DNA from 2 places in the Mucilaginibacter sp. NFR10 genome. Region 1 is predicted to be linked to the other one. Evidence: riboswitches for the same ligand, from Rfam matches in the RefSeq annotation. Region 1 holds a riboswitch; the other holds the start of a gene.
The links. A riboswitch is a leader RNA that binds a small molecule or an ion and turns the genes downstream of it on or off. The one in region 1 is predicted to bind S-adenosylmethionine.
Positions count from the first base shown of each region.

Region 2: it holds a riboswitch for S-adenosylmethionine, as region 1 does, so the genes downstream of both, metH (methionine synthase) here and BLP33_RS06675 (O-acetylhomoserine aminocarboxypropyltransferase/cysteine synthase family protein) in region 1, are expected to answer to the same signal.

Region 1 covers NZ_FMTV01000001.1:1,615,752-1,627,072, reverse strand. Annotated here, with positions in the region: gene BLP33_RS06700 (sensor histidine kinase) at 249-1,589, opposite strand; gene BLP33_RS06695 (hypothetical protein) at 1,774-2,208, shown strand; gene clpB (ATP-dependent chaperone ClpB) at 2,485-5,103, shown strand; gene BLP33_RS06685 (homoserine dehydrogenase) at 5,180-6,415, opposite strand; gene metX (homoserine O-acetyltransferase family protein) at 6,415-7,470, opposite strand; gene BLP33_RS06675 (O-acetylhomoserine aminocarboxypropyltransferase/cysteine synthase family protein) at 7,562-8,881, opposite strand; SAM riboswitch class I at 9,125-9,235, opposite strand; gene BLP33_RS06670 (trans-sulfuration enzyme family protein) at 9,453-10,568, opposite strand; gene BLP33_RS06665 (hypothetical protein) at 10,744-11,052, shown strand; gene BLP33_RS27410 (hypothetical protein) at 11,071-11,223, shown strand; gene BLP33_RS06660 (hypothetical protein) at 11,320-11,321, shown strand, end outside.
Region 2 covers NZ_FMTV01000008.1:165,180-176,500, reverse strand. Annotated here, with positions in the region: gene der (ribosome biogenesis GTPase Der) at 1-387, shown strand, start outside; gene BLP33_RS23375 (hypothetical protein) at 619-1,290, shown strand; gene BLP33_RS23370 (NAD(P)/FAD-dependent oxidoreductase) at 1,423-2,334, shown strand; gene BLP33_RS23365 (S41 family peptidase) at 2,437-4,023, opposite strand; gene murQ (N-acetylmuramic acid 6-phosphate etherase) at 4,132-4,941, shown strand; gene BLP33_RS23355 (hypothetical protein) at 5,044-5,610, shown strand; gene BLP33_RS23350 (Bax inhibitor-1/YccA family protein) at 5,780-6,511, shown strand; SAM riboswitch class I at 6,645-6,754, shown strand; gene metH (methionine synthase) at 6,959-10,663, shown strand; gene BLP33_RS23340 (methylenetetrahydrofolate reductase) at 10,891-11,321, shown strand, end outside.

The sequences.
Region 1 (11,321 bases):
TGTGCAGAGCCCAGCCCGCCATACTTCGACGGGCTCAGTATGACACCCATTTTTTAAGTTATCATGGGTAGTGATTAAAATCCATGGACTATGAAGGTTAGATGACAAAGAGGGACTGTCAGTCTGAGCCCTTCGAAGACTCGTGCGCAGAGGCCCTGTCCGCCATACTTCGACGGGCTCAGTATGACCCCCATTTTAAGTGGTCATGTGAGAAGATTACCTGGATAAACAAAGACTTGTTTAATATCCTAAAACGAATTAACTGCCGGCAAGGTGATCCTGAACGTTGAACCCTGTCCCTCGGTGCTGGTAACGCTGATAGTGCCTTTATGCTTTTCAATGATCTGGCGTACAATGCTCAACCCAAGCCCGGTCGACTTTTCGCCGCGTAAACCGGCTCGGCCTGCTTTTGAAAATTGGTTAAAAATTTCCGGCAGCATATTGGCAGGGATGCCCATGCCGTAATCCTGAACTTCAATAACTACCGTATCATTTAGTTTAAGCAGGCGCACATCCACATTATCCTGATCTTTTGAAAATTTCACCGCGTTACTGATCAGGTTATCAATAACCCGATGAAATTTTTCATGGTTTATGAGCGCATGGGCAACACTTATCGAACTGCTGAACAGCACATTAACTTTATTGCCCAGCTGTAATTTCCATTCGCCCACTATGTTGTTAAGCCATTGGTTAAGCTCGATGTTTTGAGTTTCAATAATCGCGATGTTCTCGTTTCGGGCTGCCTCCAGTAAGTCATCAATAATACTCCGCGCTTTTACGCAGGATGCCTTCATCATATTGATGTTGTCTTGTGTCTCCTCATCTACCTCATCAAGTTCCATCATCATGGCAATTGATTCAACAGCAGCTATCGGGTTACGCAGGTCATGGGCAACCATACCCAACACCTGGTTTTTAAACTCGCTTGCTTTTTCAATTTCCGAATTTTTTTCGCGGATCTCGATCACCTGAAAATAATAGTTGGCCTTGTAGGAAAAAAAGTACCTTGAGATAAAATAAAAGCCGGAAAGTAAGATAGCTGAAATCAACTGGTTATACAACATATCCGTAGCCGGCGTTTCACTGTAAAATAGCAGGGAAGTAAAAAAAAGCTCAATGGCAATAAGCAGCAATACGGTTTCATAGTATTCAAAAACAATTATCACGCTGATTAAGCTTAATGCGACAAGATATAAGGTGAGGGCATTACTCGGATTGGAGGTGGCTATAAAGCTGGAATACATGCCGCAAACAATAATATAAAGCGCAAACAAAAACACAAGCAATGACATGCCTGTTGTAGCTTTTTTGTGGCTTTTGAAACTAACGATAAAAAGGTTACTGGCTATCAGGAAAACGGGAGTTATAATAATGAAAACCCAGTTGCTGAAATTAAACTCGGGAAAGTTTTGAGCTTTGGTTAAGCTAATGGGGAATACAAGATAAAGGATCCGGATAATTACATTAAGCAATAAAAATATCATACTGGCACCCCTTATGGCTACCAGGTTTTGGTAAGTATAATGCAAACGATATTGCGACCGGTATTTTACCGGGAGACTGTTAAAAAAGAAATGGGTGTTCAATTATATTTTATGGATTAAACAAAATTATGAAAATATTTATAAAAACTGTAACAGAAATGTGACAGGATATAGTTAACCCTTTTTACTAAATATTCGGTCAAAGAAAATATAAGCCTATTTTGATGAACCTTGATTGTTTTTTAAAAAAGGGATAAATATTATTTAAACATAAAACCAAAATCACATGTTACTGAAATCTCTTAAATCTATCGCAATTCTCATTACTGTATTAACAACTTTTTCCTGCAGAACTGTAGAAAGGGCGAATCAGAAAGAAATTAAACCTTTTGTTGGTATTTGGAACGACACGACCAATCCCGGAAGTAAAGTGGTATTTAAATCAGACGGAAGCTTTTATAATATCGCAAAGGAAAATGAAAGGCAGATTGTTACGCACAGCGGTACTTTTAAAGTTTTATCCGATAACATGTATGTACTAACGATCACGGACGCGAGACCTGATGCTACTTACGACCTAAAAGGCAGGCAGTATGCAAATTATTACACTTTAGGTAGTGATAAAAAGACGATGAAGACAAGCGGAGTAGTTGACGGACGAAATGGCGGAAAACCACTCGTCTGGACTTGTAATCTGGTGAAAGTGGATAAACTCGATTAGTTAAACCTGCGCCGGCATAATCTATCAGCACCGCGGCATCCCGTAATACTAAAAATACCACATATACAGCAGGACTGCAATCGTTCCATTATTCATTTACTTATAGCCCAACAGATTTATTTTGCATGGCAAAACGACAATTTGCCCTGTAGTTTGTTAAACATGGTAGTATCTAAATTGCTAATAATCATGGCAAAGTGTCATTGTGATTTAATTTTAAATGACAATTTTTCACTATGGATACTATGGCCGATAATTTGATTAACCATGAGTACTATGAATTTTAACAACTTTACCATAAAAGCTCAGGAAGCCGTACAAAAGGCATCTGAAATTGCTGTTGGTAACCAACAGCAAGCAATCGAGACCGCGCATCTGCTTAAAGGCTTATTGCTGGTTGATGAAAACGTAATTACCTACTTATTAAAGAAATTAAATGTTAACCTGAACAGGTTAAACGATACCTTAGATGCGCAGATTGCATCCTTCCCCAAAGTAAGCGGCAGCAACGTATACCTTTCGTCTGAAGCAAATTCGGCTTTGCAAAAAGCTTCGGGATATTTAAAAGAATTTAAAGACGAATTTGTATCAGTTGAGCATGTGCTGTTAGGCATTTTAGCCGCCGGTGGTGCGGTAAGCAGCATCCTGAAAGATTCGGGTGTTAATGAAAAGGATCTGAAAAAAGCTATTGTTGAACTCCGCGGCGATAGCAAAGTAACCGATCAAAATGCCGAAGCCACTTATAATGCCCTCAACAAATACGCCCGTAACCTGAATGAATACGCCGGTTCGGGCAAGTTGGACCCGGTTATAGGCCGCGACGATGAAATTCGCCGTGTTATCCAGATCCTTTCGCGCCGTACCAAAAACAACCCGATTTTGGTTGGTGAACCAGGTGTTGGTAAAACAGCCATTGCCGAAGGAATCGCTTTCAGGATCATCAAAGGTGATGTACCTGAGAGCCTGAAAACCAAAGTTGTATACTCTTTGGATATGGGCGCGCTGATTGCCGGTGCAAAATACAAAGGCGAGTTTGAAGAACGATTGAAAGCCGTTGTAAAAGAGGTTACCCAAAGCGATGGGGAGATCATCCTTTTTATAGATGAGATCCACACGCTGGTAGGTGCAGGCGGGGGAGAAGGCGCTATGGACGCGGCCAATATCCTAAAACCTGCCCTGGCCCGTGGCGAGCTTCGTTCAATTGGTGCTACTACCCTTAATGAGTATCAGAAGTACCTTGAAAAAGATAAAGCTTTGGAACGCCGTTTCCAGAAAGTAATGGTTGAAGAACCTGACGCTGCCGACGCCATATCTATTTTACGCGGATTGAAAGAACGCTACGAAACCCACCATAAAGTGAGGATCAAAGACGAAGCGATCATCGCCTCTGTCGAAATGTCACAACGCTATATTTCCGACAGGTTTTTACCGGATAAAGCTATCGACCTGATGGACGAGGCTGCATCAAAACTTCGCCTGGAAATGGATTCGGTACCGGAAGTGGTTGACGAACTGGAACGCCGCATCATGCAGCTTGAAATTGAGCGCGAAGCTATTAAACGTGAAAAAGACGACCGTAAGGTTGCCGAACTAAGTGAGGAAATAGCCAACCTGTCGCAACAGCGTGATTCATTACGTGCCAAATGGAAAGGCGAAAAAGACCTTGTTGATGGCATCAATACTAAGGTTGAGCTGATTGAAAATTATAAACTGGAAGCCGAGCAGGCCGAACGTGCGGGCGATTATGGTAAGGTAGCCGAATTACGCTACGGTACTATAGTTGAAGCCCAGGCCGAAGTTGAAAAGTTGAAAGCCGCCCTGCTTGAAAACCAAAGCGACAGCCGCATGCTGAAGGAAGAGGTTACCGCCGATGATATTGCCGGTGTAGTAAGCCGCTGGACAGGCATCCCGGTAAGCAAGATGATCCAAAGCGAACGTGAAAAACTGCTTAATCTTGAAGATGAACTGCACAAACGTGTAGCCGGGCAGGAAGAAGCTATTGAGGCAATAAGTGATGCTATCCGCCGCAGCCGTGCAGGTTTGCAGGATAAGCGCAGGCCAATAGGTTCGTTCATATTTTTAGGTACAACCGGTGTGGGTAAAACCGAACTGGCAAAAGCCCTGGCCGAATACCTGTTTAATGACGAAGGTGCACTTGTGAGGATAGATATGAGTGAATACCAGGAACGCCATGCTGTTTCAAGGCTGATAGGAGCGCCTCCGGGCTATGTTGGGTATGATGAAGGCGGACAGTTAACGGAGGCCGTTCGTCGCAAGCCTTATAGTGTGGTTTTACTGGATGAAATTGAAAAAGCCCATCCCGATGTATTTAACATCCTGCTGCAGGTGCTGGATGATGGCCGCTTAACTGATAATAAAGGCCGTGTGGTGAATTTTAAGAATACTATCATCATCATGACCTCCAACATTGGTTCAAACATCATCCAGGAAAACTTCCAAAACCTGGAGGACGAAAACCGCGATGAACTGGTGGCAAAAACCAAAAACGAGCTGTTCAATTTGTTAAGGGCAACTATCCGTCCGGAGTTTTTGAACAGGATAGATGAAATCATCATGTTTACCCCGCTTAACCGCGATGAAATTCATGATATCGTTAAGCTGCAGTTTAAACAGGTACAGCAAACCCTTGCCGAAATGGGTGTAACTATCGAAGCATCCGATGAAGCCTTAGATTGGTTGGCCCAGTTAGGTTATGATCCTCAATTTGGTGCACGCCCGTTAAAACGCGTTATCCAGAAAAAGATCCTGAACGAGTTGAGTAAACAGATCCTGGCGGGTACAGTTGACAAAGACAGCGTTATTAAAATAGATATGTTTGATAACCAGTTCGTGTTCCTGAACTCGGCCAAAGAAGCTACGGAACCGGCTAAATAAGCTGTAGAAAATTAATTAAATGTAAAAAGGCTTCCCAATTTGAGAAGCCTTTTTTTATTAACAACCGGAGAATCTATTAAAAAACTTCAGCTGTTTGTTTAGTTACCGATGCTAAGCTGACCCCCGTAAGCTGATCGGCAAAGGCTACGAAAGCCTTACTCTCAGATATACGATGTTGATTAGCGATCAGATTTTGCAAATTGATTTTTCCTATCACAAATTTATAATTACCTGAATAGTAGCGCTCATTGATATGCTCAAAGTTCAGCGCTTCAACCAGTTCCTCGTCATCATAACGCAGGTAAATGGTTAATTCAATGTTATTGGTAAAATTAAGGTCTGTTTTCTCTTTAGCTTTTTTGTATTCGTACTGGTAGTTATAGCGCAGCGCCGCAATATCCGACAGTACAGCCGAACCGGTAGGATGGCCGCCCGCGCCTTTCCCGAAAAAGAATTGCTGATCGGCAAAGGCAGCTTGTACAGTTACGCCATTATATTCATACTCAACGTTGTATAAAAACTCTTTGTCGTTTACAAACTTAGGTAATACAAACAGGGCAACGTTGCGGTCGTCAAGTTCTTTGGCTACCGGCACCAGTTTAATTTTGAGGTTCTTTTCGCGGGCATATTGCAAATCGGCAGCTGCAAGGTTCTGAATGCCCAGGTTAAATACCTCATCGGGCTGTACAACTACACCATAAGCGTGCGCTGCGGCAATAACCAGCTTGTATTTGGCGTCAAAACCACCAACATCACTGGTTGGGTCGGTTTCGGCAAAACCCAGGTCCTGGGCTTGTTTCAATGCGCTATCATAATCGAGCCCTTCAATAAAGCCTTTTGAAAGGATATAGTTTGATGAGCCATTGAAAATACCGCTGATTGAATGCAGTAGTTCATTATCATAATATTCTTCCAAATTGCGGATAATAGGGATACTACCGCAAACAGCGCCTTCATATAATAATGATGTGCCGTATTGATGCTGAATTTCGATCAGTTCGTCCAAATGCAGGGCGATCATTTTTTTACTTGCAGATACTACATTTTTGCCTGATTTTAATGCTCTTGAAACAATTTCAAAAGCAGCTTCGGTATCATTGATCAGTTCAACAATGGTATTGATCTCCGGGTTATTAAGCAGTTCTTCTTTGTCGGTAGTAAATAAATGTGCCGGTAAAGAACGTTTTTTATTAGGGTCTTTAATAGCAAATTTTACTATCTCGATATTTAAATGCTTTGTTTTGATGATATCATATAACCCCTGGCCAACAACTCCAAATCCGAAGAGGCCGATATTTAACTTTTTACTCATTACGCTGTACGTTGCAGTTCTATAATTTTTCCTTTCACATCGGTTTTAAAAAATGATGTGAATATTTTTGTTAATGCTTCTGTTTCAATTAAAAATCCATCGTGCCCATAAAACGAATCCAGCTCGGAAAAGGCAGCTTTTGGGATATGCCTGAACAGGTATTGCTGTTCTTCAACAGGGAATAAAACATCCGACGAGATGCCGATAACTAATGTTTTTGCCTTGATGAGGCTCAACGCTTTATCTACACCGTGACGGCCCCGGCCCACATTGTGTGAGTCCATCACTTTGGTCAGGTACCAATAACTATAGGCGTTAAAGCGGTTCACCAGCTTTTGCCCCTGGTAATTTTGGTACGATGAAGAGCGGAAATTGTCCTGCACATCGTCGGCTTCTTCCTGCTGGGTAATGCCGTAAGTTTTATAAGTACGATAACTTAAAAGCGCGATACTGCGCGCAGCTTTTAAGCCTTTCTGACCGCCTTCGGGCGTATTGCTGTAAAAGGTGCGGTCGGTAGTGATAGCCAAACGTTGCGACTCGTTAAAGGCAATGCCCCATGGTGAATGCTTGGCATTAGTTGCTATCAGAATAAGATTTTTGATGCGCTCCGGTTCAATAATAGCCCATTCCATAGCCTGCTGGCCGCCTAATGAACCTCCAATTAATACACTGATATTATTAATGTTTAAATGCTGGGCAAGCAACTGGTGCGCTTTAACCATATCCCTTGTAGTAAACTGGGGATATGAAAGATAATATGGCTGGCCGGTAACCGGGTTAATGCTCAACGGACTTGTAGTGCCGTAAGGAGAACCCAAAATATTGGCGCAAACTATAAAATGCTCTTCCGGGTTAAAAAAATACCCCTCGCCAATAAGCCCTTTCCACCAGTCAAATACATCGCTGTTGGCAGTAAGCGCATGGCAAACCCAAACAATGTTATTTTTTTCCTTATTTAACCGGCCATAAGTGTGAAAACCTATTTCTAAACCTTCAATTGTACGGCCCGATTCAAATTCAAAAGTATCAGTGTATTTAAATATCTCTGCGTTCATTCTGTTGTTTTGTTATTTCAGGTGCAACCGGTATTTCCGGCTGCAACCTGCAATAACGTTTACTATATCACTTAAAAAAAACTATACATTATTAAACTAACTCACCCTCACCTTGCTTAATTTTTGCAAAAGCCTGCTCAAAATCAGCTTTAATATCATCAATATGCTCAATACCAACAGCCACGCGCAATGATGCTGGTGTAACACCGGCAGCTAATTGCTCTTCATCAGATAATTGCTGATGCGTGGTTGCTGATGGCTGGATGATGAGTGTTTTTGCGTCCCCGACATTGGCCAAATGACTCACCAGTTTAAGGTTATTGATCAATCGGCTGGCCTGTTCTTTGCTCCCCTTAATCTCGAATGATAATACGCCGCCAAAACCATTCTTTAAATATTTTTTAGCCAGCTCATGGTATGGCGATGATTCCAGTCCCGGGTAATTTACGCTTGCCACCTGTGGGTGCTGCTCCAACCATTTGGCCAGTTGCAGGGCATTATCAACATGACGTTGCACACGTAACGAAAGTGTTTCCAGTCCCTGAATGTTCAGCCATGAATTAAATGGAGCCTGCGACGGGCCGAAATCCCTCAAACCTTCCACACGGGCACGGATAATAAACTGGATATTGCCAAACGGGCCCCCAATGCCGAAAACATCGTTAAATACCAATCCGTGGTAACCTTCTGATGGTTCAGTAAATTGAGGAAATTTACCATTACCCCAATTATAATTGCCTGCATCGATAATAACACCGCCAATACTGGTACCATGCCCGCCAATCCATTTGGTGGTTGACTCCACAACCACGTTAGCGCCATGTTCAATAGGGCGGAAGAGGTAACCACCGGCACCAAAAGTATTATCAACAATTAGCGGAAGGTCATGCCTTTTGGCAACTTCGCTCACCTTTTCAAAATCGGCAATGGTAAAACCCGGGTTACCTATTGTTTCCAAAAAGATGGCTTTTGTTTTGACATCAATAAGCGCTTCGATATTGGCTGCTGTATCATCTTTGGCAAAGCGTACTTCGATACCCAGGCGTTTGAAAGCTACTTTAAACTGGTTATAAGTACCACCATATAGGAAAGGTGAAGTAACGAAGTTATCACCAGCCTGCAGGATGTTATTTAATGCTATAAATTGTGATGCCTGGCCCGACGCTGTCGCCAGTGCCGCCACACCGCCCTCTAACGCTGCGATGCGTTTTTCAAACACATCGGTAGTAGGGTTCATGATGCGGGTATAGATATTACCAAACTCTTTCAGCGCAAACAGGTTTGCACCATGTTCGGCACTGTTGAATACGTATGAAGTAGTTTGATAAATGGGCACAGCGCGTGAACCTGTTGTTGAATCAACTTCCTGACCGGCATGTAATTGTAAGGTTTCGAATTTTAAGGCAGACATAGTTGTAATTTTTTAATGTGTTTAATTTAGATTTTGAATGTTTAGATGAATTTGGAAAGCCGGTTTAAAAACAACCGGTTTAACACACGCTTTTCAGAAAATGAAAGATAGGAGCGTGCTAAGCATCAACAGCAGCAACACATACAAATACAGCTAATAGGGGAGCTAATATGTTGTATGTTACCGTTTGCGGTGTAAAAAGTGTTGCGTTGCGTAAATTTAATTAAACTTTTCATGGTTATAAATTTATATTCCCCGGTGTTATTTGCCGGGACAGGAATTGGCACCTTCTTCAACATTGAAGGGTTGCCAGCGGGTCATTGAGCCTGATCTCTCGCCGCTTCTTTATAAATCAAAACCCGAACTATGTGCGGAGGATTGATCGACGTTGGTATCACTACCAAATAATGTTGCGAATATAAGGGATTGTGAGGTAATATACCAAATTTTATTTCTTTTTAAGGTTAAAGGTAAAAGGCCAAAGGCAAAAGGTTCATTCGAGAACAATTTTAAGCTTAGACAAATGCAGCTACCTTTCGCCTTTAACCTTTATCCTTTTACCTTAAAAGGCCTAAGCCAAAGCCTGCTTCATATCGGCAATCAAATCATCAATATGTTCCAGCCCAACCGAAACCCTTAGCAGGTTTCGTGGTGTTTTGGTATCCGGCCCTTCAACAGTAGCGCGGTGTTCTATTAGGCTTTCAACACCACCAAGGCTGGTAGCTTTGATAAATAGTTTCAGCTTATTGATGATGTTATGCGTGTCGTTCTCATCGCCCTTAATAGTAAAAGATAACATGCCACCAAAAGCCAGCATCTGATCTTTAGCTATCTCATGCTGCGGGTGCGAGGGCAAACCGGGGTACATTACCTGTTCAACATTGGGATGCTGTTCAAGGTATTCGGCTAATAACTGTGCGTTTTGTACGTGGCCTTTTACACGGTATGGTAAAGTTTTAATACTGCGTACCAGGTAATAACAATCCATAGGCGAGGGGATTGCGCCACCCATTTCCTGCACCTGGCGGATTTTTGTCCACCAATCATTCTTTTCGGCCGTGATCAACACGCCGCCCATCAGGTCGCTATGTCCGCCAAAATATTTGGTGGCTGAGTGCATAACCATATCCGCGCCCAGCTCAAGTGGTCGCTGGCACATAGGGGTGGCAAATGTATTATCGCACAAAACTTTAATGCCCTTTGCTTTGGCAATAGCAACCACCTTTTTAATATCGGTTATTTTAAGCAGGGGGTTTGAAGGTGTTTCAATCCAGATCAAACCTGTTTCGGGCTTGATGTGCTGTTGTAAAACCCCGGTATCGTTTACATCAATAAAATCGAAGGTAAGGATCCCGGCAAAAAGGGTTTTAAGCTGATTACGTAAGCCATGATACATATCATCCGGCGCAATTATATGGGTGCCCGGCTCCAATGATTGAAATACCGACATCCCGGCCGCATTACCTGATGAAAAGCAAGCTGCTTCAACACCTCCCTCTAACTTTGCCAGCACATGCTCCAGTGCGTGACGATTGGGGTTCGATGAGCGACTGTAAATATAACCTGCCGGAAAACCGCCATCCTCACCGCGCTCAAAAGTGGTTGACATAATAATGGGTTGTATAACGGCCCTTGTTGCTTCATCAACATGGTTGCCGGCATGTATCGCTATAGTTTCAGTTTTCATGGTATTGTATTATGATATCGCCCAAAATAAACAAGAATATTTGTTATTAGCTGTAGCGTTTTTATATTTTTTGCCGAATAGGTTTAAAAACCAAACCGCATGAAAACGTGCTTTATCTTCCTGTTTGTTATTATTGGGCTATCTGCCTGAAAAAAAGATGCCAATGATACCGCTTATGACAAAAGCTATAAAGTATGGCAAAACTTTAAGACTGAAAGTAAAAATTCATATACTTATACCGCTAATAACGGTTCAGTTTTTGGTTATGGCTCCGAAACCAAGATCACCGTTCAAAATGGCGTTGTTACAGCGAGGGGTTTTTGAATACCGTGAGTTTAAAGGCGGACCGAACTATGGATATGGCGCTCAGCTAAATGCAGCTTCACAGGATTCCGTTTATATGACAGCATCCTGGATGAAGGAAAATATATCAGACAGGGGGCCATTGGGAGCCCTGTACAGAGTATGGGGCGATGGAAAATAAATGGTAAAAGGCGACATCATGGACTATTTTGGTCTCAGCGGACATACTAACGACGAGTTGAAGAAAATGGGTTATATTGTATGGATGCCTGTTCAGGAAAAAGGTTCATGGTTAGGGGAGGGCGACGACCCAACGTTTATGAACATGCTTGACAATGGATTACGTGCATAAGAAAAAGGTACTTATGGAGGCTGGGGCGGCACCGGATTTATTGATCCTAAAGGTAAAAACGCCTTCTTCCAGAATAGTGATACGTCATCCCAGGCTAT
Region 2 (11,321 bases), on a different contig from region 1:
GTATTTGAAGAGCAGATCCGCGATAAAATTGCTCCCTTTAGCGATGTGCCTATTGTATTTACTTCTGTTACCGAAAAGCAAAGGGTACTAAAGGTGTTAGACGTAGCCAACCAGGTTTACCAAAACCGCGCACGTAAAATCCCGACTTCCAAACTGAACGAGGTGATGCTGCCTATCATCGAAAACTATCCTCCGCCATCAATAAAAGGTAAATACGTTAAAATAAAATACATTACCCAAATTGCCGGCACTTCGCCAATGTTTGCCTTTTTCTGCAATTTGCCGCAATACGTAAAGGAGCCTTATTATAGGTTTATCGAAAATAAACTCCGCGAAAATTTTGATTTTTCGGGCGCCCCGGTGCAGGTATGGTTCAGGCAGAAGTAAGAACCTTGATTTTTAGGATTTGAGGATTACCTTGAATTTGATCTATCAAATCCAGACTTACAAAGTTTCACCACCGCGTCATTGCGAGGCACGAAGCAATCTCCTATTTGAAGGTACGCCCTGCTTAGTCCGCGATTGCTTCGTTCCTCGCAATGACGTTTTTTACCCCCTGGTTGTTACGTTTCCATCCCCCGCTCCGTAATACTACTAAACCTCAATACTTTACACTTCATGAAAAAGTTTTACTGTTTAGTACTAATAGTACTGGCTGCTTTTACGGCATGCAAAAAAGGTGAGCTATCGTCTGCCGACGGAGAAGATAATGGCTGCATCAGTCGTGTTAAACGTGATTATAGCGACAGCAACAAAGTTGAGCTGGCAGCAGCCATTAAGCTCCTGCAAAAAAACAACATCCCGGTTAACGGCCTGGTGATATATAGAGTTATTTTAAACGATAGCATAAGCAATAATGGCCCGCTTAATATCTACCAGCATGTTATAGCTTATGAAGAAAGCAAAGGTTTGCCCATCTTTAATTCGGGAATAGGCTATCATTTCAGGAACGAAGTTTTCGCAACTACCATTGGTCGGCGCTATGGCACACTTAGCCTGAATACTACAGCAACGGCTCCGCTGCCCCAAATACGTAAAATTTTTATTGATGCTTTTAAAAAAGATGGCTATACCATTGATAACCATGTTAATGAATCATCATGCCTTAATGCGGAGTTCGGGTATTACAACCTAACGCCGGATACGCCTGACCAGCCTCATTTTGCCAAAGTTTGGAAGGTTACTTTTATGAATTACGATTATCCGGTGGCCTACATTCAGGATGATAACCGAAAACTATTATCCTATTTCAACGGATTATTAACACTGAACAAAACCAATAAAAAATAAAATACCGGCGCAATTGGCATTTCTTTAGCCAGCCGGCCATTCTACTTTGTCAGTTTAAAAACACAAAATGCAACATGGTTGCATTTTGTGTTTTTGTCATTTACCTTTATTCATAATTAACCGCAATATCATATGAAGGATTTTGATGTGATCATTATCGGCGGCAGCAGCGCCGGTTTATCTGCAGGCATGGCTTTGGGCCGTGCCATGCGTAAAGTATTAATTATTGATAGTGGCTTGCCCTGCAACCGCCAAACGCCACACTCACACAATTTTTTTACTCGCGATGGTCAAACTCCACACGAGATTTTGACTATTGCCCGCGAACAAACTTTAAAATACCCAACTATCACGCTGCTCCATAGTGAGGCCACTCAATGTACACCAATAACTAAGGGCTTTGAGGTTAGTACAATATCCGGTGAAACATTCAGCGCAAAGAAAATTATCCTTGCTGCCGGTATTAAAGACCAAATGCCCGATATTCCCGGCTTCGCCGAATGCTGGGGAATATCGATTATTCATTGCCCCTATTGCCATGGTTATGAATACGGTTATCAGCCTACAGGCATATTTGCTAACGGCGAAATGGCTTTTGAGCTGACCAAACTTATTTCAAACTGGACAAAAGATCTCATTCTGTTCACTAACGGAAAATCAACTTTGACAGGAGATCAGCAATCCATTATCAGTCATAATAATATACAAATTATTGAGGGGGAAATAGCAGCGTTTGATCATCATGACGGCCAGATAACTACCATCCATTTGCAAAACGGCTCCGAAATAAAACTTAAGGCATTATATGCGAGGCTCCCATTTGTGCAACACAGTGATATTGCATTACAATTAGGCTGCTCATTTACCGATCAGGGCCATATTCAGGTTGATGCACAGCAAAAAACAACGGTACCCGGCGTTTATGCCGCGGGCGACAGCGCTTCGGGCATTCGCTCCATAGCCAATGCAGTTAACAGCGGCGCATTGGCAGGTGTTATGGCAAATTTGGAATTGATTAATGAGGTTTTCCTACCGGGAAAGTAGCATCAATTCAATTGCAGTGCAGACTTACGAAGTTTTCAAAACTTCGTAAGTCTTTTCCATAATCAGGAAATCCTCAAATCAAGAGAATCAGGGTTCGGATCCTTACTGCTCCAACCCTTTTTTAAAGGTTACATCACCCGTGTTGATCACTTTAAAGTAGGCGTTATCACCCCATTTAAAGCGGGCCGCCTGGGCTTTCAGGATTGTTTTTATCGGCTCCCTGGAGATCTGTACTTCGTGCGAATCCATTTCTTTAATGGTTTGCGAGGCATACAGTATAAATTTATCGACCTCGTCATTACTAACAGCATATTGAGTTAAAAACTCAGCTTCAGTCGGGTATTTTTTAAGCAATTGCTGCTGGCGGTCAACAACGTAAGCGGTAAATAATTGCTGCTGGCTCAGGTCCTGGATAAGCGGGGTGAATTTGCTGGTATCCGCCGGTACAAAAACATCGGGCATAATGCCTCCGCCGCTAAAAACTTTGCGGCCGCTTGAAGTATGGAATGATGGGCTACCTTTAAAAACACTATCATTAAGGTTGGTTTGTTCTGAAAAAAGTTCACCTTTTTGCATGCGCTGGGCAAGTTCATTGCGATAACTGTCAACCCCGTTTTTGTATGATTTCTGGATAGAGCGGCCCGAAGGGGTATAGTACCTGGCCACTGTTAAATTAACTGCTGAACCATCGTCAAAAGCAAACTGCTGCTGTACCAGACCTTTACCAAATGATCGCCGACCAACAATAGTAGCCCTGTCAAGGTCCTGCAGGGCCCCTGCTAAAATCTCACTGGCCGAGGCCGAATATTCATCAATAAGCACGGTAAGTTTCCCTTTCTGAAACATGCCCGAATCGGTGGCAAAGTAATCAGTCCGGGGCTCGTGAATCCCTTTGGTATAAACTATCAGCTTTCCATCAGTTAAAAACTCATCGGCTAATGAAGTAGCAGCATTAAGGTACCCACCGCCATTGCCTCTCAGGTCAAGCAGCAATTTATTCATACCGTCAACTTTTAGCGCCGTTAAAGCCTTTCTGAAATCGAGGTCGGTAGTGGCCGAAAACTTGCTGATCTTGATATAGCCGGTGTTAGCATCGGCCATATAGGCAGCATCAACACTGCTCAGGTCAACATGCCCCCGTTTAACCGTAAGTATTTTTAAATCTTTGCTCAGCGGAGGCACAACACTCAGTTTTATTTCAGCATCCTTTTCGCCCCTGAAAACACTATTTATACGGGTGGCTGTTAGCTTGCTGCCCGAAAACTTTTTATCGTCGACATTGATCACCTTACTGCCCACCAGTAAGCCCGCTTTTTCGGCCGGACCGCCGGCATAAACCTGCGTAATGATCAGTGTATCACGAAGTAACTGGTATTCGATACCGATACCGTTAAAACCACCGTCTAACCGTTCATTGATGGATTGCGCCTGCTGCTGCGGTAAATAAAGCGAATGCGGATCAAGGTTTTGAAGCAGGTTATTTACCGACACGCCTTCAATACTATCGATATTAACGCTGTCAACATAGTTGCGGTCAACCAGTTGCAACACCTTTGCTATTTTACTATTGCTCACAAAGGAGAAGCCAAGGTTATGCGCGGCAAAATCCTTGTTAAGCACCTGGCCTATCATCACCCCTACCAGCAGCAGGATTATTGTCCGGAAAATTACACCCGCGGTCCTCTTCATAACTTATTACACACAAAGTTAATAATTGCAGGGTCAATAATTTTTACCCGCACCCTTGCATTTGATGATTTTTACCGAATTTTGTTATAAATTATTTGAAAATAGGCTATGGAAACCACCACCGAAAGGGAATCGCACTATAAAAACCTCGAAAAACAGACCGTAAGGGAAATTTTAGAAAACATTAATAACGAGGATAAAACGGTTCCGCTGGCTGTGGAAAAGGCATTGCCACAGATAGAGGCCCTGGCAACTATCACCGCAGAAAGGATGAAAAACGGCGGGCGTTTATTTTACATAGGCGCCGGTACCAGTGGCCGTTTAGGCGTGGTTGATGCTTCGGAATGCCCGCCAACATTCGGCGTTCCGTTTGATATGGTGGTGGGCTTGATAGCAGGCGGCGATGGCGCGATCCGCAAAGCGGTAGAATTTGCTGAAGACGATGCTGTACAGGCCTGGAAAGATCTGGAAGCTTTCGACATTAATGATAAAGACGTGGTTATTGGCATAGCCGCTTCGGGCACTACACCGTATGTGATCGGCGGCTTAAAAACAGCTAATGAGCATAATTTAGTTACCGGCTGTATTGTTTGTAACAGCGGCAGTCCGGTAGCGGCTGTGGCACAGTACCCGGTTGAAGTAGTAACAGGCCCTGAGTTTTTAACAGGGTCAACCCGCATGAAAGCAGGCACGGCGCAAAAATTAGTTTTAAATATGCTGAGCACAAGCGTAATGATCCAGCTTGGCCGCGTAAAAGGGAACAGGATGGTTGATATGCAATTGAGCAACCACAAATTGGTGAACAGGGGCACCCGCATGGTAATGGACGAAACCGGGCTGAACGAAGAAGAAGCAGCCGGGTTACTGAAACAATACGGCAGCGTACGAGGCGCTGTTGATCATTATTTAAAAAAATAAACTGAATTTGAAGATGTGTTGATTTGGAAATTTGAAGATGCTTGTATTCGATAAATTCTCAAATTCAAAAAATTCGGGTTCAGACAATTTGAAATCAAAAACATGCACGATATTGAACCATATTACCGCTGGAGAGACGATTACGTGGCATCAGAAGATGAGTTTTCGCCTTTCTACGCGACAGAATACAGCGAGTTTGAATTTGACAAGCAGGTATACAATTACCTGCTGCACCCGCAATGGGACTCATTCGGCTCCAATACCCTTTATTTAAAAGTGCTTTTTGCCGATTATGATAAAGGCTACACTATTATTGAGCTGATAGGTGAATGGAATGACGCCATAAACAACGACATTATGATGCTGAAGCGTGAGCTGCTCGACCTGATGATAGATAATGGCATCAGCCATTTTATCCTGATCGGCGAAAACGTACTCAACTTTCATTCAAGCGATGATTGCTATTACGAAGAGTGGTTCCAGGACGTGGAAGACGGCTGGATAGCAGGCATCAACTTCCGCGAACACGTGATAGACGAATTTAAACACAGCAATATCGACTATTACATCAATTTTGGCGGCGAACTCGATAGCCTTGGCTGGCGTACCCTGAAACCCATACAGGTTTTCAAAAAGGTTGAAGAGCAGTTGATGAGGAGATTGAATTAGGGGTACAGAGTCAAGAAGCAGGAAGAACAGAAATCAAGACTGCAAGAATCAAGAGACAAGACATTTCGGAAAACTTTCCTGTTTCTTGACTCTTGATTCTTGCAGTCTTGCTTCTTCATGCTGTATTCACCTTTTATTTATATATTCGTACTATAATTTTTAACACAAAATGGAATTTAAAGAATCTAAATACAACTTCGATAATGTAATCGAAGTTAGGGATCAATCAGAAGTTGATTCACGCAGGTTTATGGCCGGCGTTTTCAGCTGGATGTTCGTTGCGCTTGGCGTATCAGCAATAACAGTTTATCTATTTTTAAATATGGGCCTGATCAGTCTGATCGTTGCACCAACAGGCGGCCTTACGGGTTTTGGCTATTTTGCGCTGTTTTCGCCACTGGCGTTTTCATTGGTAATGCAATTTGGCTATAACCGAATCTCTTATCCGGTATTGGTGCTGCTTTTCGTAGCTTATGCAACACTTATTGGCATCAGCTTAAGTTTGATATTTCTGATCTACACATCTGCATCAATATTGGGTGTTTTCATTACCGCATCAGTAACTTTCGGTATTATGGGCATTGCCGGTTATACTACTCAGATGGATTTAACCAAATTTGGTTCAATCATGTACATTCTGTTCATTGGGATTTTTGTAGCTTCATTAGCTAATTTCTTTATGCACAGCGAACAAATGAGTTATATTATCAGCTATATTGGCATAGCTGTATTTACCGGATTAACCGCATACTATATGCAAATGTTAAAACGTATTGGCGCTGGTACTGAATATGGCGATGCAAGCTCGAAAAAACTGGCCCTGATGGGTGCGCTAACATTGTACATCACACTAATCAACCTGTTTTTCATGCTCCTCCGTTTATTCGGCAGAAGAAGATAATTTCATTAAGAAATTCAATCAGAAAGCTGCCTCCGCAAAAGGCAGCTTTTTTTGTTTAACAATGTGGCTTAGCTATGATATTTAGCGTACGTTATACACTTGCAAATGATAACTTTATTGCGCAACTTTGCACTGCTTATGGAGAAAGACGGAGGGATTAGACCCTGCGATGTCTTAGCAACCTGTGCTTCACAAGGTGCTACATTCTACCAGGCAGCAATTACGCGCCCGGACAGATAAGCGAAAGTCATAACAACACCCGACTTTTCGAGATAAGCCGTATTTAGATTTAAGATATTAGATTTGAGATTTGAGATAGCCTCGGCTTTTTCCAATTGCTTGTTTAGTATCTTTTTATCAGATATATGGGATTAAAGATTTGAGGATCTGGCAAAGACTTTTTGCCAAGGTCTCACATCTTATATCTCATATCTCACATCTCAAAAAATGGACATTAGAAAAGAATTACAGAAACGCATCCTGGTGATTGACGGAGCAATGGGTACCATGATTCAAAGGTACCAGCTTACCGAGAAGGATTTTCGTGGCGAGCGTTTTCGCGATCATCATAGCGACCTGCAGGGCAATAACGACCTGCTCAATATCACGCGCCCTGATATTATCAAAGCCATTCATGCCGAATATCTTGATGCCGGTGCGGATATCATTGAAACTAACACTTTCAGCACACAGGTAATTTCCCTTGCCGATTATCACCTGGAAGAACTGGCCTATGAACTAAGCTACGAAGGTGCACGCATTGCCCGCGAGGTAGCCGACGAATATACCCGGCGCAACCCTGCAAAGCCGCGTTTTGTTGCCGGTGCCATCGGCCCAACCAACCGTACTGCTTCCTTATCGCCAGACGTTAACGACCCCGGATATCGCGCCGTTACCTTTGATGACCTGGCCGAGGCCTACTATGACCAGGTACGCGGTTTGGTTGACGGAGGATCGCACCTGTTGTTGGTTGAAACTATCTTTGATACACTGAATGCAAAAGCAGCCCTCTTCGCCATAAAACGTTATGAGCTGGAATGTAAAGCTGCAGGTAAGGATTTTCCTGCTTTCAGGGATTCGGGCGGTATCATGATCTCAGGTACTATTACCGATGCTTCAGGCCGTACCCTTTCCGGGCAAACTGTCGAAGCTTTCTGGAACTCGATAAGCCATGCCAACCTGCTATCGGTAGGCCTAAACTGCGCTTTGGGTGCCCGGGAAATGCGCCCGCACCTTGCCGAACTTTCTGAAAAAGCAGGCGTATTTATTTCGGCCTATCCAAACGCCGGCTTACCCAACGAGTTTGGCCAGTACGACGAAACTCCGCATGAAACCGCTCACCAGGTTGATGATTTTATCAAAGCCGGCCTGGTTAATATTGTTGGTGGCTGCTGCGGTACCACACCCGAGCATATTAAGTGCATTGCCGATAAGGCTGCCAAATATCCGCCCCGCCCTATCCCTCAAATTGAGCCGGATATGCGCCTGAGCGGCCTGGAAGCGGTCACCATTAAACCCGAAAGCATTTTTGTAAACGTGGGCGAACGCACCAACATTACCGGTTCCCCTAAGTTTTCCAAATTGATCCTTGCCGAAGATTATGAGGCAGCTCTAAGTGTTGCCCTGCAACAGGTGGAAGGCGGCGCGCAGGTCATCGATATTAACATGGATGAGGGCATGATTGATTCGGAGGCTGTGATGGTAAAATTCCTGAACCTGGTTGCTTCTGAACCGGATATAGCCAAACTGCCTATTATGATCGACTCATCCAAATGGACAGTGATCGAGGCCGGTTTGAAATGCGTACAGGGTAAAGGTATCGTGAACTCCATCTCCCTGAAAGAGGGTGAAGAAAAGTTTAAAGAGCATGCCCGGAAAATCTTAAGCTATGGTGCTGCCACCGTAGTAATGGCCTTTGACGAAACCGGTCAGGCTGATTCATTGGAACGTCGTATCGAGATCTGCAAACGATCATATGAGATCCTGGTGAACGAAGTAGGTTTTCCGCCGCAGGATATCATTTTCGATCCGAACATCCTAACAGTTGCTACCGGCCTGGAAGAACATAATAACTACGCGGTAGATTTTATTGAGGCCACCCGCTGGATCAAGCAAAACCTGCCGCACGCTAAAGTGAGCGGCGGTGTAAGTAACATTTCGTTCTCGTTCAGGGGTAATAATACCGTGCGCGAGGCCATGCACTCGGCATTCCTGTACCATGCCATTAAAGCCGGTATGGATATGGGGATTGTAAACGCCGGCATGCTGGAGGTTTACGAGGAGATTCCGAAAAACCTTTTGGAACTTGTAGAAGATGTACTCCTTAACCGCCGCCCGGATGCTACCGAGCGCCTGGTGGAATTTGCCGACACCATCAAAAGCAAAGGAAAAGAAGTTGTACGCGACGAAGAATGGCGCAAAGGCACCGTTCAGGAGCGCCTCTCCCACTCGCTGGTAAAAGGCATTGTTGAATACCTTGACGACGATGTGGAGGAAGCCCGCCAGGCCTACAGCAAACCACTTGAGGTTATTGAAGGTCCGTTGATGGATGGTATGAACATCGTAGGCGACTTGTTCGGTGCCGGCAAGATGTTTTTACCACAAGTGGTAAAATCAGCCCGTGTGATGAAAAAGGCGGTGGCTTACCTGCTGCCTTTTATTGAGGAAGAAAAAAAGAACAACGTAAATGCCGATCAGCGTGCCAACGCCGGTAAGGTGTTAATGGCCACCGTAAAAGGCGACGTACATGATATTGGTAAAAATATAGTTGGTGTGGTATTAGCCTGTAATAACTTCGAGGTGATAGACCTTGGGGTGATGGTGCCCGCGCAACGCATTATTGAAGAGGCTAAAAAGCAAAACGTTGATATCATTGGCTTAAGCGGATTGATCACCCCATCGCTTGATGAAATGGTGCATTTTGCCAAAGAAATGGAGCGCGAAGGATTTACCATCCCGCTAATCATTGGTGGTGCTACAACGTCGCGCATTCACGCAGCCGTAAAAGTGGCGCCGCAATACTCCGGGGCTGCCATTCACGTTTTGGACGCTTCGCGCAGCGTTACCGTTTGCAGCAATCTAATGAGCAAGGACAACCGGGATGCCTATATCCAGGGCATTAAGGATGAATATGCCAAAGCCCGTGAGGCACATGCCAACAAAAAATCGGACAAGCGTTTTGTAACTATCGAAGAAGCCCGTGCTGGTAAATTCCAGATTAGCCTGGATGGCGATGTGGCGCCGAAACCCGCATTTACAGGCACCAAAGTATTTGAGAATTTCCCGCTGGAAGAGTTGCTGCCTTATATCGACTGGACGCCATTTTTCCATACCTGGGAACTTCGCGGCAGCTATCCGAAGATCTTTGATGATAAGTTTGTAGGCGTTGAAGCCAAAAAACTATTTAACGATGCGCAGGTATTGATGAAACGTATTGTTGACGAGAAACTGTTCACTGCGAAAGGCGTGATAGGTTTCTGGCCTGCCAACGCTGTAGGTGATGATATTGAATTATATACCGATGAAAGTCGCACAACAGTTTTAAATCACATCCATACCTTACGCCAGCAGGCCGAAAAGGTGAAGAATGATCCGTATTATGCCTTGTCAGATTTTATCGCGCCAAAAGAAAGCGGTGTGCCCGATTATTTCGGCGGCTTTGCGGTAACAGCCGGTTTAGGTTGTGATGAATTGGTTGCTGAGTTTGAGGCCGATCATGACGACTATAACAGCATCATGGCCAAAGCCCTTGCCGACCGCCTTGCCGAAGCCTTCGCCGAAAAAATGCACGAGTTGGTACGTAAGGAATACTGGGGCTATGCCAAAGGCGAACAGCTAAGCAATGCCGACCTTATTAAGGAAGAATACCAGGGCATCCGTCCGGCACCGGGTTATCCGGCCTGCCCGGACCATACCGAAAAAACCACCTTGTTTGAATTACTAAAAGCAGAAGACAACGCAAACATGCACCTAACCGAAAGCCTGGCCATGCTGCCGGCCGCATCGGTAAGCGGTTTCTACTTCGCACATCCGCAGACAAGATATTTCGGCTTGGGTAAAATCAGTAAGGATCAGGTTGAGGATTATGCTATCCGTAAACAAATGCCATTGGAGGATGTGGAAAGATGGCTAGGGCCGAATATTAATTATTAGCCCCCCTGCCCCCTAAAGGGGGAGTAAGGGAAGAAACGACAAAGCGAGGGCTTGTGCGGTTCCCCTCTTGAGAGGGGTGGAGGGTGTGTTAACAAAGCGATAATAAACGCCGCATAACACACCCCTGCCAACACACAAATCCACCGCGCCCCCTCTCGAGAGGGGAACTTGAATTGTAATTATAAAACTTAAATAAAAATTCCCCCTTTAGGGGGGGTAGGGGGCAAATGAAAATACCTGAACATATAGCAAACGCCAACGGCAAAACACTTTTTTCTTTTGAACTGATCCCGCCTTTAAAAGGGCAGAGCATCCAGGGCATTTATAATGCTATTGATCCGCTGATGGAGTTTAAACCTCCGTTTATTGATGTTACTACCCTGCGCGAGGACTTTATTTACAAGCAGCACCCAAACGGTTTGCTCGAGAAATTATCGTACCGCAAACGCCCAGGCACTATTGCCATCTGCGCGGCTATCATGAACAGGTATAAGGTTGATACCGTGCCCCACCTGCTTTGTGGCGGCTTTACCAAAGACGAAACCGAGAACGCCCTTATAGAATTAGAGTTTTTAGGTATCGAAAATGTACTTGTGTTGCGTGGCGATGCGCGCCTTGGCGATTCATCATTTGTACCTACGCCTAATGGCCATTGTTA